Regions from separate parts of the Caldimonas brevitalea genome, predicted to be linked through region 3. Evidence: predicted binding sites of a transcription regulator. Region 3 holds the regulator's gene; each other region holds the start of a gene.
What was found. The regulator FNR, encoded in region 3, switches genes on or off when oxygen is low (the NO sensors DNR and NnrR bind a similar motif). The targets are predictions, from matches to a motif close to TTGATNNNNATCAA.
Positions count from the first base shown of each region.

Region 1: a site for FNR is predicted at 1,220-1,233, ahead of cyoA (ubiquinol oxidase subunit II). Genes of this name have one in related genera too.
Region 2: a site for FNR is predicted at 2,483-2,496, ahead of AAW51_RS06645 (hemerythrin domain-containing protein). Genes of this name have one in related genera too.

Region 1 is NZ_CP011371.1:719,505-723,838, forward strand. Features, by position in the region: gene AAW51_RS03155 (MFS transporter) at 1-1,177, opposite strand, end outside; gene cyoA (ubiquinol oxidase subunit II) at 1,294-2,367, shown strand; gene cyoB (cytochrome o ubiquinol oxidase subunit I) at 2,422-4,334, shown strand, end outside.
Region 2 is NZ_CP011371.1:1,518,998-1,523,331, forward strand. Features, by position in the region: gene AAW51_RS06640 (hybrid sensor histidine kinase/response regulator) at 1-1,886, shown strand, start outside; gene AAW51_RS06645 (hemerythrin domain-containing protein) at 1,867-2,430, opposite strand; gene AAW51_RS06650 (Crp/Fnr family transcriptional regulator) at 2,645-3,466, shown strand; gene AAW51_RS06655 (hypothetical protein) at 3,531-4,334, opposite strand, start outside.
Region 3 is NZ_CP011371.1:2,253,890-2,258,223, forward strand. Features, by position in the region: gene ccoG (cytochrome c oxidase accessory protein CcoG) at 1-783, shown strand, start outside; gene AAW51_RS09825 (FixH family protein) at 808-1,125, shown strand; gene AAW51_RS09830 (hypothetical protein) at 1,140-1,436, shown strand; gene fnr (fumarate/nitrate reduction transcriptional regulator Fnr) at 1,632-2,351, opposite strand; gene hemN (oxygen-independent coproporphyrinogen III oxidase) at 2,614-4,023, shown strand; gene AAW51_RS09845 (sulfite exporter TauE/SafE family protein) at 4,031-4,334, shown strand, end outside.

The DNA of each region.
Region 1 (4,334 bases), 1.5 Mb from region 3:
GCAAGAAGTTGGCGGTGACCGTGCCGGCCGATTGGCCGTACGACAGGCCCAGCAGCACGAAGCCCACCAGGATGAAAATGTCCTGGCCCAGCGTGCCGCCGTCGAGCAGCAGCGGCGCGAACAGGCTGAACACCGCGATCAGCACCGCCAGCGTCCCCAAGGTGCGGCGCCGGCCGATGCGGTCGGCCACCAGGCCCGAGATCGGCATGGCCGCGGCCGCCAGCAGCGCGCCGACGATCTGCACCGTCAGGAACTCGCCGATCACCTGGTCTGAATACAGCCGCACCCACGACAGCGGGAACACCGTGATGATGTGAAACAGTGCAAAGCTGGCCAGCGCGGCGAAGGCGCCGATGAAGACGTTGTGGCCCTGCATCGTGAACAATTCACGCACGTTGCACGGCTCGAGCTCGTGCGCTTCGAGCTCCCGCTCGTACTCGTGCGTCACCACCAGGCGCAGCCGCGCGAACAGCGCCACGACGTTGATCGCAAACGCGGCGAAGAACGGGTAACGCCAGCCCCAGCCGAGGAAGTCCGCGCTCGACAGGTTGCCCCACAGATAGGCGAACAGACTGCAGGCGACCAGGAAGCCGAGCGGCGCGCCCAGCTGCCCCAGCATCGCGTACCAGCCGCGGCGGTTTTCGGGGGCGTTCAGCGCCAGCAGCGACGGCAGGCCGTCCCAGGAGCCGCCCAGCGCCAGGCCTTGGCCGATGCGGCACAAGGCGAGCAGCGCGATGGCCGTGGCGCCCATGCTCTCGTAGCTGGGCAGCAAGGCCATCCCCGCGGTCGAGCTGCCGAGCAGGAACAGCGCGACGGTCAGCTTGGTGCTGCGGCCGAAGCGGCGCTGGATCTGCATGCCGGCGAGCGTGCCGAGCGGGCGCACGACAAACGCGAACGCGAACAGCACGAAGGCGTACAGCGTGCCTTCCAGCCGGTCGACGTAGGGAAAAAATACGGCCGGAAATACCAGCACCGACGCGATGCCGTAGACGAAAAAGTCGAAATATTCCGACGCCCGGCCGATCACGACGCCGACGGCGATGTCGCCCGGGGCGACGCTGGCGTCGTCCTGCGCCGGTGGCGCCGATGCGCCGTGCGGCGAGCGCTGGCGCGCCGCCGCGGGGTGAGCAGAGGTGGAGAGAGGAGGGTGGAGGGGGTGGGTTCCAGGGCTCGACATGGTGCTCCGCAACGGGGTGGGCTGGGACAAAATGTCCAATCGTTGACTTGGGTCAATCAAGATACATTCCCGCCCAACGCGCAACTATCGTTTTCCCGCGCGCGATGGGCACCTGAATGTCTTCCTCACCCTCGCACCTCCAAACCGCTGTTCGCCTCGGCCTGCCGGGCCTGCTGACCCTGTTGCTGGCCGGCTGCGACACCGTCGTGATGAAGCCGTCCGGCGACATCGCCGCGCAGCAGGCCCAGCTCATCGTCACGTCGACGCTGCTGATGCTGCTGATCATCGTGCCGGTGATCGCGCTGACGCTGTTCTTCGCCTTCCGCTACCGCCAGTCCAACACCGAGGCCACCTACAGCCCCGACTGGGACCATTCGACCCGCTTGGAGCTGGTGATCTGGGGCGCGCCGCTGTTGATCATCATCGCGCTCGGCGCGCTGACCTGGATCAGCACCCACAAGCTCGATCCGTATCGCCCGCTGGAGCGCCTCGACGCCAACCGCCCGATCCCGGAAGGTGTGCAGCCGCTGGAAGTCCAGGTGGTCGCGCTCGACTGGAAGTGGTTGTTCCTCTACCCCGAGCAAGGCATCGCGACCGTCAACGAGATGGCCGCACCGGTGGACCGGCCGATCCGCTTCCGGATCACCGCGTCGACCGTGATGAACTCCTTCTACATCCCGGCGCTGGCTGGCCAGGTCTACGCCATGCCGGGCATGGAAACCAAGCTGCATGCGGTGATCAACAAGGCCGGTGTCTACGACGGCTTCTCCGCCAACTTCAGCGGCGACGGCTTCTCGCACATGCGCTTCAAGTTCCACGGCCTGTCCGACGCCGACTTCGAGCGCTGGGTGGCCGGCCACAAGACCGAGGGCCAGCAGGTCCTGGGCCGGGCCGACTACCTGAAGCTGGAGCAACCCAGCGAACGCGAGCCGGTGCGCCGCTACGCCAGCGTGGAGCAGGGCCTGTGGGACGCCATCGTCAACCGTTGTGTCGACAGCAGCAAGATGTGCATGCACCAGATGATGGCCATCGACGCCGCCGGCGGCCTGGGCAAAGGCAGCATCGACGGCGTGGCCCGCAAGGCCTGGCGCACGTCGGAGCGCCCCTACGTGACGGCGCTCTGCACGCCCGACAACCCGCGCGGCCTGACCGCCGCCCTCGGCAGCGACACCAGCGCCCTGCAACCCTGAGTCCGCCGCCGGCTGACGTCGTTCTCGCCCTCTCGCGCCTACTCGAGACCCAAGATGCTCGACCACCAACGACCCGACCATCCTCTCCTCGGCCGCCTCGGCTGGGACGCGATTCCGCTCCACGACCCCATCCTGCTGGCCACCTTCGTGGCCGTTGCGCTCGGTGGTGCCGCCCTGCTGGGCGGGCTGACCTACTACCGCCTGTGGGGCACCTTGTGGCGCGACTGGATCACCAGCATCGACCACAAGAAGATCGGCATCATGTACATGGTGCTGGGCCTGGTGATGCTGCTGCGCGGCTTTGCCGACGCCATCATGATGCGTGCCCAGCAGGCCATCGCCTTCGGGGATTCCGCCGGATTCTTGCCGCCGCACCACTACGACCAGATCTTCACGGCCCACGGCGTGATCATGATCTTCTTCGTCGCGATGCCGCTGGTCACCGGCTTCATGAACTACATCGTGCCGCTGCAGATCGGCGCGCGCGACGTGGCGTTTCCGTTCCTGAACAACTTCAGTTTCTGGATGACGGCCAGCGGCGCGGTACTGGTGATGATGTCGCTGTTCGTCGGCGAGTTCGCGCGCACCGGCTGGCTGGCCTATCCGCCGCTGTCGGGCATCTTGCAGAGCCCGGGGGTGGGGGTGGACTACTACCTGTGGTCCTTGCAGATTGCGGGGGTGGGCACGACGCTGTCGGGCATCAACCTGATCGCCACCATCATCAAGATGCGCGCGCCCGGCATGACGATGATGAAGATGCCGGTGTTCACCTGGACCTCGCTGTGCACCAACGTGCTGATCGTGGCGGCCTTCCCGGTGCTGACCGCCGTGCTGGCGCTGCTGTCGCTCGACCGTTACGTCGACACCAACTTCTTCACCAACGATCTTGGCGGCAACGCCATGATGTACGTGAACCTGATCTGGATCTGGGGCCACCCCGAGGTCTACATCCTGGTGCTGCCAGTGTTCGGCATCTTCTCGGAGGTGGTGTCCACCTTCAGCCGCAAGAAGCTGTTCGGTTATGCCTCGATGGTGTACGCGACGGTGGTCATCACCATCCTGTCCTACCTGGTCTGGCTGCACCACTTCTTTACGATGGGCTCCGGTGCCAGCGTGAACTCCTTCTTCGGCATCACGACGATGATCATTTCGATCCCGACCGGGGCCAAGATCTTCAACTGGTTGTTCACGATGTACCGCGGCCGCATCCGCTTCGAGGTGCCGATGCTGTGGACCGTCGGTTTCATGGTCACCTTCGTGATCGGCGGCATGACGGGTGTGCTGCTGGCGGTGCCGCCGGCCGACTTCGTGCTGCACAACAGCCTGTTCCTGATCGCGCACTTCCACAACGTGATCATCGGCGGCGTGCTGTTCGGCCTGTTCGCCGGCATCACCTACTGGTACCCGAAGGCCTTCGGCTACAAGCTCGACCCGTTCTGGGGCAAAGTTTCGTTCTGGTGCTGGCTGATCGGCTTCTATCTCGCCTTCATGCCGCTGTACGTGCTGGGCCTGATGGGCGTGACGCGTCGCATGAGCCAGTTCGAAGACCCGTCGCTGCAGATCTGGTTCCAGATCGCCGCACTGGGTGCGGGCGTGATCGCGGTGGGCATCGCCGCCTTCATCATCCAGCTGGTGGTGAGCTACCGCCGCCGCGAGCAGCTGCGTGACCACACCGGCGACCCGTGGGACGGCCGCACGCTGGAATGGTCGACCGCCTCGCCGCCGCCCGACTACAACTTCGCCTTCACGCCCATCGTGCACGACAACGACGCCTGGTTCGACATGAAGAACCGCGGCCACGAGCGTCCGGTGACCGGCTTCAAGGCCATCCACATGCCCAAGAACACGGCGGCCGGCTTCGTGATCGCGGTGCTGTCCACGGTCTGCGGTTTCGCGCTGATCTGGCACATCTGGTGGCTGGCGGGCCTGTCGTTCGCGGCGACGCTGCTGGCGACCATCGTCCACAC
Region 2 (4,334 bases), 730 kb from region 3:
TTGCGCTGTGGCGCGAGCACATGCAGCCGGACGACCGTATCGAAGCGCGCGAGCGCCTGCAGGCCCACTTGCGCGGCGAAGCGCCGCACTACGAGGCCGAGTTCCGGGTGCGGACCAAGTCCGGCCAGTGGCGCTGGATCCGCTCGCGCGGCCGGGCCGTGGCACAGGATGCGGAAGGCCGGCCCTTGCGTGTGGTCGGCACGCATACCGACGTGACCGACCGGCGGGTGGCCGAGGAAGAGGTGCTGCACCAGCTGCGCTTCATCGAAGAGTTGGTCGAGATCATTCCCAACCCGGTCTATTTCAAGGACCGTCTCGGCCGCTATATCGGCTGCAACCGCGCCTGCGAAATGCTGTTCGGGCTGCGGCGCGAAGACTGGCTGGGACGTACCGCGACCGACCTGCGCCAGGACGACGCCGGCCGCGAGGAAGAGCGTTACGACGAGGCGCTGTACGCCGAGGGCGGCATCCAGACCTACGAGACGCGCTTGCCGCTGCCCACCGGCGAAGTGCGCGACGTGATCTTCAGCAAGACGCTGTTCACCGGCACGCAAGGCGGCATCGGCGGCGTGCTCGGCGTGATCACCGACATCACCCAGCAAAAGCGCGTCGAGAGCGAGCTGCGCGACGCCAAGACGGCGGCCGAAGCAGCCAGCCGTGCCAAGAGCGAGTTCCTGGCCAACATGAGCCACGAGATCCGCACGCCGATGAACGGCATCATGGGGCTGGTCGACCTGACGCTGGAAACCCAGCTCAGCGACAGCCAGCGCCGCTACCTCACGCTGGTGCGCTCGTCGTCGACCTCGTTGTTGAACATCATCAACGACATCCTCGACCTGTCGCGCATCGAGGCCGGCCGCATGAACGTCGAGCAACTCGCCTTCGACCTGCGCACGCTGCTGCAGGAAGCGGTGGCGCCGCTGGAGCCGCGCGCCCGCGAGAAAGGCCTGGCGCTGCACAGCCTGGTGGCGCCCGATGTGCCCGAGCAACTGGTCGCCGACCCGCTGCGGTTGCGGCAGATCCTCGTCAACCTGGTCGGCAACGCGATCAAGTTCACGCGCCAGGGCCGTGTCGATGTGTCGGCCTGGCCCGAGGGGCAGGGCGGGGCGGCGATGCTGCATGTGTGCGTGGCCGACACCGGCGTCGGCATTCCGGCCGACAAACTCGAGCGCATCTTCGAGTCGTTCACCCAGGCCGACAGCTCCACCACCCGCGAGTTCGGCGGCACCGGGCTCGGCCTGACCATCTCGCGGCGGCTGGCCGAGGCCATGGGCGGGCGGCTGTGGGCCGAAAGCGAAGCCGGCCAGGGCAGCCGCTTCCACCTGACGCTGCCGCTGCTCGGAGTGCAGGCCGACGACCTCGACCACGAGTTGCGCCGCGACTGGGGCGTGGCCGCCGCGCCCAGCCTCAACCTGTCGCGCGACAAGGCGCGCACCCGTTTCGAGACCACCGCCTACCGCGGCCTCGACGAACTGGAGAGCGTCGACGCCAGCGACGACGGCGAGAGCGGCCTGCATGTGCTGCTGGTCGACGACCACGCCGTCAACCGCTTCATCGCCACCAGCCTGATCCGCCGCCTCGGGCACCGCGTCACCTGCGCAGTGACGGCCACCGAAGCGCTGGCGCTGTGCGAGGCGCAAGACTTCGACCTGATCTTCATGGACATCCAGATACCCGGCATGAACGGCATCGAGTTGACGCACCGCATCCGCGCGATGGAGGCGGCGCGCGGCTGGCACTGCCCGATCGTCGCGCTGACGGCGCATGCGATGCCGCTCGATCGGGTGCGCTGCCTCGAGGCGGGGATGGACGACTACCTCACCAAGCCGGTCGAGCAAGACCGGCTGCAAGGGGTGCTGCAGCTGGTCAGCCGCGCTCGCCGCTGAGCCGGCTGCCGGGCCGCGTCGCGCCCCGCCGTTGCGCCATCTCGTCGCCCATCATCTGCAGGCTGCCGGGTCCGACCGCGGCGCGTGCTTGCGGATAGACCAGGCTGTCTTCGATGCGCAGATGGTCCTGGTGGAGCGCGACAAAACGCTGCAGCAGCGCCAGCGTGGGCGCGTCGAAGGCAGCACTCTCGCCCGCCGCAACGGCTTGCAGGGCCACCCGCAAGGTCGACCAGAGGTCTCGCATCTCGGCATGGTCGCGTTGCAACTGCTCGACCGCGGCGCGCAGCGCGGCATCGGGCGAGCGCAGCAGCGCCGGGAACACATGGCGCTCTTCATCCTCGTGGTGATGCGGCGCGGCCAGATCGAAATAGCGCAGCACGTCGGCCGCGGCGCTGCGTGCCGGCGAGTCGTTGCCGTGCTCCGCCAGGTGCGCCGCGAGCCGCTGGAGCAGCCCCAGGCTGCGCTGCACCCGCTCGTGGCAGGCGGCCAACATCTCGAAAGGTTGATCGAAGCTCGCAGCGGGAGAGGTGTGTCCGGGCAACATGGGCAAGGCAGTGGTTGGCGGGAGCATTCTCGGGTGGCCCCTGCCGCGCTGCTTGATGTGGATCAAAGTCATCGGTTCCGACTCGCCCGGCCGGATGAGAAAACCTTGCGGCCACAGGGGGTTAGCAGCGGCAGCTCGGCTGCAATCCTTGAGCCAGCGCAACGCCGGACGGCTCTTGTACGGCCAAAGTCCCAGTCGTGCCGAGGAGCCTGCTGTGAACATTGCGACCGCCATTGCCACCGACCTGCCTGCGCTGCGCCCCGCGTCGTCGCGCGGCACCGCCCCCAACGCCCCGCGGCTGGTGCCGCCGGAGCCCCTGCGGACCATTCCCCTCGACGCCCGGGCCGCGCTGCTGCACGCGGCGCTCGGCACTGCACGGGTGTCTCGCACTGCCGCCCATGCGATGGCCCAGCTGGCGCAGGAATACGTGCTGGCGCCGTCCTGTCCCGTGTTCTCGCGCGGCGACGCGGCGCAGACCTTGTGGCTGCTCGCCTCGGGGGAGGTGGCGCTGGGCACCGCCGAGCAGGGGCGCCCGCCGCGCCAGACCCGGCGCGTCGAACCCGGGCAATGGGTCGATGCCGCGAGTGCCTGGCTGCAGGGGCATTACCTGGAAGATGCCTGGACCCAAAGCGCCAGCGTGTTGTGGGGCTTCGAGCTGACATCGCTGCGGGCCTGCTTGTCAGAACACCCGAGCCTGGCGGAAGGGCTGATCACCGTGTTGTCGGGCCGCGTGCGCGAGCTGACCGAAGGTCGCTTGGGCTTGATGGTCAAGGATGCCGAGGCCCGCTGCGCCACCTGGGTGCTGCAGCAGGCCGAGCCCCGGGCCGGTGCCGGCGGCGGGGTCGCCACCGTGGTGCTGCGCGAACGCAAGCGCGCGATCGCGTCGCAACTGGCCGTCACGCCGGAAACCTTTTCACGGGTGTTGCGGCAATGGCGCGAAAAGGGGGTGGCTGAGGTCGAGGGCTACACCTTGCGTGTGCTCGACCTGCCGGCGCTGCAGGAGATCGCCGAGGGTACGGCGGCGGCCAGAGCCTAGGGCCTGGCCGCGCTGATGCCGTGCTTGCCGGTGACCGGCATCCCGGCTTCCCCTTCCTTCAGCGTTACCGCAGTGCGGCGATCGTGCCGGCGGACGGCCCGTCACGCAACACCCAACTCAGCTTGACGTGCTCGCCTGCCAAGTCGGCCGGCACGGTGGCCTGCATCTCGAACGACACACTCGAGTGCGGGGCGATCTGCCCACCGGCCCCGGCGCAATTGAGCCGGTGCCGACTGTCGACACTGCGGTCCTCGACATACAGCGACTGCTGGTAGCCCGGACAAGGCGACAGCGGCAGCGGCGACGCGCTCTCGTTGGTCAGCGTGACCACGTAACGCAGCTTCTGGCCGCGTGCAACCGTCGCAGGCGCCTCCAGCTTGACGCTGAGGGCGTCGAGCGTCGCATGTGGCCGGGCCGCCGCAGCGGCAGCGGTGCGAGCAGCACGGCGCCGCTCGTCGACCACCTGGTCGACGTGCAGGACGCTGGCGCCCCCACACAGGGTATCCACCTGCACACCGTTGACCACCACCGCCCCGCCGCCGGTGGGCGTGATCTCCAGCTGCCGCGTGACACGCCGCTGCGGCCCGGTGGCCGCCTCACAGGAGCCCGGTGCGCCGACCAGCAGGACGACGTCAGCGTCCTCCGTCACCTCGATACGCCGGGTGGCCAGCGCGGGATTCACGTCATGCACGCGCGCTGCCTGCCGCTTGCCGTCGCCCGCGACGAGCGCGAGCGCCGGGGCGCCGGTCAAGGCGCAAGCACCGGGTCCGACCTTGGAGATGCGCAACTCCTGCGTCGCATAGCCGCGCCATGCGCCTTGCTGGCCGGGGGTGACCTTGATCTCGCCGGCAGCGCAGTCGTGGTCGGC
Region 3 (4,334 bases):
AAGTACATGTGCCCGTATGCGCGCTTCCAGAGCGCGATGTTCGACCGTGACACGCTGATCATCAGCTACGACACGCAGCGTGGCGAGGCCCGCGGCTCGCGCAGCCGCAAGGCCGACCCGCGCCAGCTGGGGCTGGGCGATTGCATCGACTGCACCTTGTGCGTGCAGGTGTGCCCGACCGGCATCGACATCCGCAATGGCCTGCAGCACGACTGCATCGGCTGCGCCGCCTGCATCGACGTGTGCGACGGCGTGATGGACAAGATGGGGTATGAGCGCGGCCTGATCCGTTACTCGACGCAGAACGGGATCGACCAGCGTTTGAGCCGTGCCGCGATGTGGAAGCGGGTGTTGCGCCCGCGGGTGCTGGTGTATGGCGCCATTCTGACGGCGGTGAGCATTGCCTTTGTCGCCAGCGTGGTGTGGCGCTCGCCGTTCAAGGTCGACGTGATCCGCGACCGGGGCAGCCTGGCGCGCATCGTCGACGACGGCCGCATCGAGAACGTCTATCGCCTGCAGATCATGAACGGCACCGAGGCGACACAGCGTTACCGCATCGCGGTGACGGGGCTGCCCGGCTTGAGCGTGGCGTCCGAGCCGACCGTCGAGATCGGCCCGGCGGAGGCGCGCTGGGCCGCGGTGCGCGTGCAGTTGCCGGCCGAGGCCGGTGTCGAACTGCAGGGCCGTTCCAGTCCCATCGAATTCGTGATCGAGCGCACGGGCGACACCGGCATGCCGGCCAGCACCGTGACCGAGAAGTCGACATTTTTGGTGCCGCGCTGACGCACGGCATCCGAGGAGCCCGAGATGAAAACCAACCTTGCGACCGCCAGCGTCGTGCCTGCGTCCACCTCCTGGTGGCGCGAACCGATGATGTGGCTGGTGGTGGGCGGTCCTACCGCGGTGGTACTGGCCGGTGTGGCCACCATCGTGCTGGCCGTGACGCGGCCCGACCCGGTGCTGACCGAGGACTACTACCGCCGCGGGCTGGAAATCAACAAAACGCTGCAGTTGCAGCGCGACGCCCAGGCCGCCGCCGCGGCGGTGCCGGAGGCTTTGCGGCCGGCGATGCAGGCGCGCAACCACGCCGCCACGCCCAGCCCTGACGGGCAACAGGGCCGCTGAGCGCGGGAGGGGCGATGAGACAACGCCTGATGTGGATCGCCTGGCCGGCGTTTCTGGTGGCTGGCGTGACCGAGATGCTGGTGTTTGCCGTGGTCGACCCGGACGACCTGCGGGGGCTGGGTGGGGAGTCGCTGGCGCTGTCGCGCTCGGCGATCTACACGCTGGCTTTTTTCGCGTTCTGGGCGCTGTGCGCGCTGTCGAGCGCGTTGACCACGTTGTTGTCGGCGTCGCCGTTTGAAACGCAGCGCTGCCCGATGCCGCCGGACGCTCGTCCGCGCGAGTGCGTCAAGGAAGGGCCGGCGGCGCGCTGACGCCGGTTGTCGCCGGCAGCCGCGGCGCATGCAGGCGTCAGCGGTTTTTTTGAAGCGGGACGAGGGAAGAGGGCGACGCGCCCGGCACCCACGCGGTGCGGGGCCACCCTCGGGAAGGAAACGCGCTGAGGCGTGAGGGCTGAAGGCCGAGCGCTAGGTGCGCCCAGGCCCCGACGTTGCCCGAGGGATACCGCCTCAGCAGGCGCTGCTGCTGTTGAGCAGGGCGTGCAGGGCGTCCAGGTCGAGCACCCGGATGTGCCGCTGCTTGACTTCCAGCACGCCGTCTTCCTGGAACTTCGAGAAGGTGCGGCTGACGGTCTCGAGCTTGAGGCCGAGGTAGCTGCCGATTTCTTCGCGTGTCATGCGCAGCACCAGCGACGTCGGCGAAAAGCCGCGCGCGGCCAGGCGCTGCGTCAGGTTCAGCAAGAAGGCGGCGAGGCGCTCCTCGGCGCGCATGCTGCCGAGCAGCAGCATGACGCCGTGGTCGCGCACGATCTCGCGGCTCATGATCTTGTGGAACGAGTGCTGCAACTCGGTGAACTCGCGCGACAGCGACTCGAGCTGGGAATAGGGAATCTGGCACACCTGCGCGTCTTCGAGGGCGATCGCGTCGCAGGTGTGACGGTCCTGGCTGATGGCGTCCAGGCCCAGCAACTCGCCAGCCATTTGGAAGCCGGTCACCTGGTCGCGGCCGTCTTCGGACGAGACGCAGGTCTTGAAGAAGCCGGTGCGCACCGCGTACAGCGATTGGAACGGGTCGCCGGCGTGGAAGAGGGCGTCGCCCCGCTTGACGGTCTTGCGAGACGCGACGAGCGCGTCCAGCCGTGTCAGGTCGTCGCGCCCGAAGCCGACCGGCAGGCACAGCTCGCGCAGGTTGCAGCTGGAGCACGCGACCTTGAGCTCGTTCAGCTTCATCGGGGCGGTCGTCACGACGCGCGATCGCACGCTCCCGGAGGCGGCGGCGCCGGCAGGAGCTGCCGGCGCGGCTGAAGATGTAGCAGGCGCGGCACAGTCGGCGGCATCGGGGGCAGCACCGGCGGGTGAGGCGGGCAGGGCAGGTCGGGTTTCGAGCGGCATGACGTTCCTCAAAGGATGTCGGAATTGTTCTCTGTGCGCCCGGCCGCCGGCTTGAGCCATATCAAGGCGTGCGCGGTCCGTTTTCGGCACAGTGCTTCACATGCCTGCTGCCGCTGCCCCCCTTGTCCTGTCCCACGAGATGCTCTCGCGTTTCGACGTGCCCGGCCCTCGTTACACCTCTTATCCCACTGCGGATCGCTTCGTCGAGGCCTACACCGCCACGGACTACGAACAGGCCTTGCGCCAGCGTGCCGCGGGCGTGGGCGCCGCGGCGGGATCGCTCGCGCCACTGTCGATTTATGTGCATGTGCCGTTCTGCGAGTCGGTGTGCTACTACTGTGCCTGCAACAAGGTCATCACGCGCCACCACGATCGCGCCACCGAATACCTGGACGCGCTGGAAACCGAGATCGACCTGCATGTGGCGGTGCTCGGGCGCGAGCAAGCCGTGTCGCAATTGCATTTCGGCGGCGGCAGCCCGACGTTTCTGAGCGATGCCGAACTGGAGCGGGTGATGAACCGGCTGCGCTCGTCGTTCCGGCTGGTGCCGGGAGGCGAGTACTCGATCGAAGTGGATCCGCGCACGGTCGACGCCGAGCGGCTGCGACATCTGGCGCGGCTCGGCTTCAACCGACTCAGCTTCGGCGTCCAGGATTTCGACCCCGACGTGCAGAAGGCAGTGCACCGGGTCCAGTCCTATGAGAGCGTCGCCCAACTGATGACGGCGGCGCGCCAGATCGGTTTCGACTCGATCAATGTCGACCTGATCTACGGGCTGCCGCGCCAGACCTCCGAGTCGTTCGCCCGTACGTTGGAACAGGTGCAGTCCTTGCGGCCCGATCGCATCGCGCTGTATGCCTACGCCCATCTGCCGCAGCGCTTCAAGCCGCAGCGACGCATCGCCGCAGCCGATCTGCCGCCTCCGGTAGACAAGGTCGGCATGCTGGCGGCCGCCATCTCCAGCTTCAGCGCCGCCGGTTATGCCTACATCGGGATGGACCACTTCGCACTCGAGACCGACGCCTTGGCGGTGGCCAAGCGGCAAGGGCGGCTGCACCGGAACTTCCAGGGCTACAGCACCCAACCCGATTGCGACCTGATCGGCCTGGGCGTGTCCGCGATCGGCCGGGTCGGCCCCTGCTACAGCCAGAACGCCAAGACGCTCGACGAGTACTACGACGCGCTGCGGCAGCGCCAGTTCCCGGTCAACCGGGGCCTGGCGCTGGAGCGCGACGACTTGGTGCGGCGCGCCGTGATCATGGCGCTGATGTGCCAGGGCCGGCTGGTGTACGAGTCGATCGAGGCGTCTTATCTGCTCGACTTCCGGCGCTATTTCGCCACTGAGCTCGATCGCCTGGCGCCGCTCGCCGAGCAGGGCCTGCTGAGCCTCGAGGACGATGGCCTGCAGGTGACGCCGCTCGGCTGGTATTTCGTGCGGGCGATTGCGATGGTGTTCGACCGCAGGCTGCAAGCCGACCGCAGCCGTGAGCGCTTTTCGAAGGTGATTTGAGGTCGCCATGCAAACCTCTTTGTTCCTGGCGGCCTTGCTGATGGGCGTGGCGGGCAGCCCGCACTGCGCCACGATGTGCGGCGCGGCGACCGCCGGCATCGGCTGCACGCCGCGCCGGCTCTGGGCCTTCCAGGCCGGGCGGGTGGTGGGCTATGCGCTGTTCGGCCTGGTCATCGCGTCGTCCGCCCAGGCACTGCAATGGGGCGCTCGCGAAGTGAGCGTGCTCAAGCCGTTCTGGGCGATGTGGCACGTGGCGGTGGTCGTGCTCGGCCTGGTCTTGCTCTGGACCGGGCGGCAGCCGGCCTGGCTGG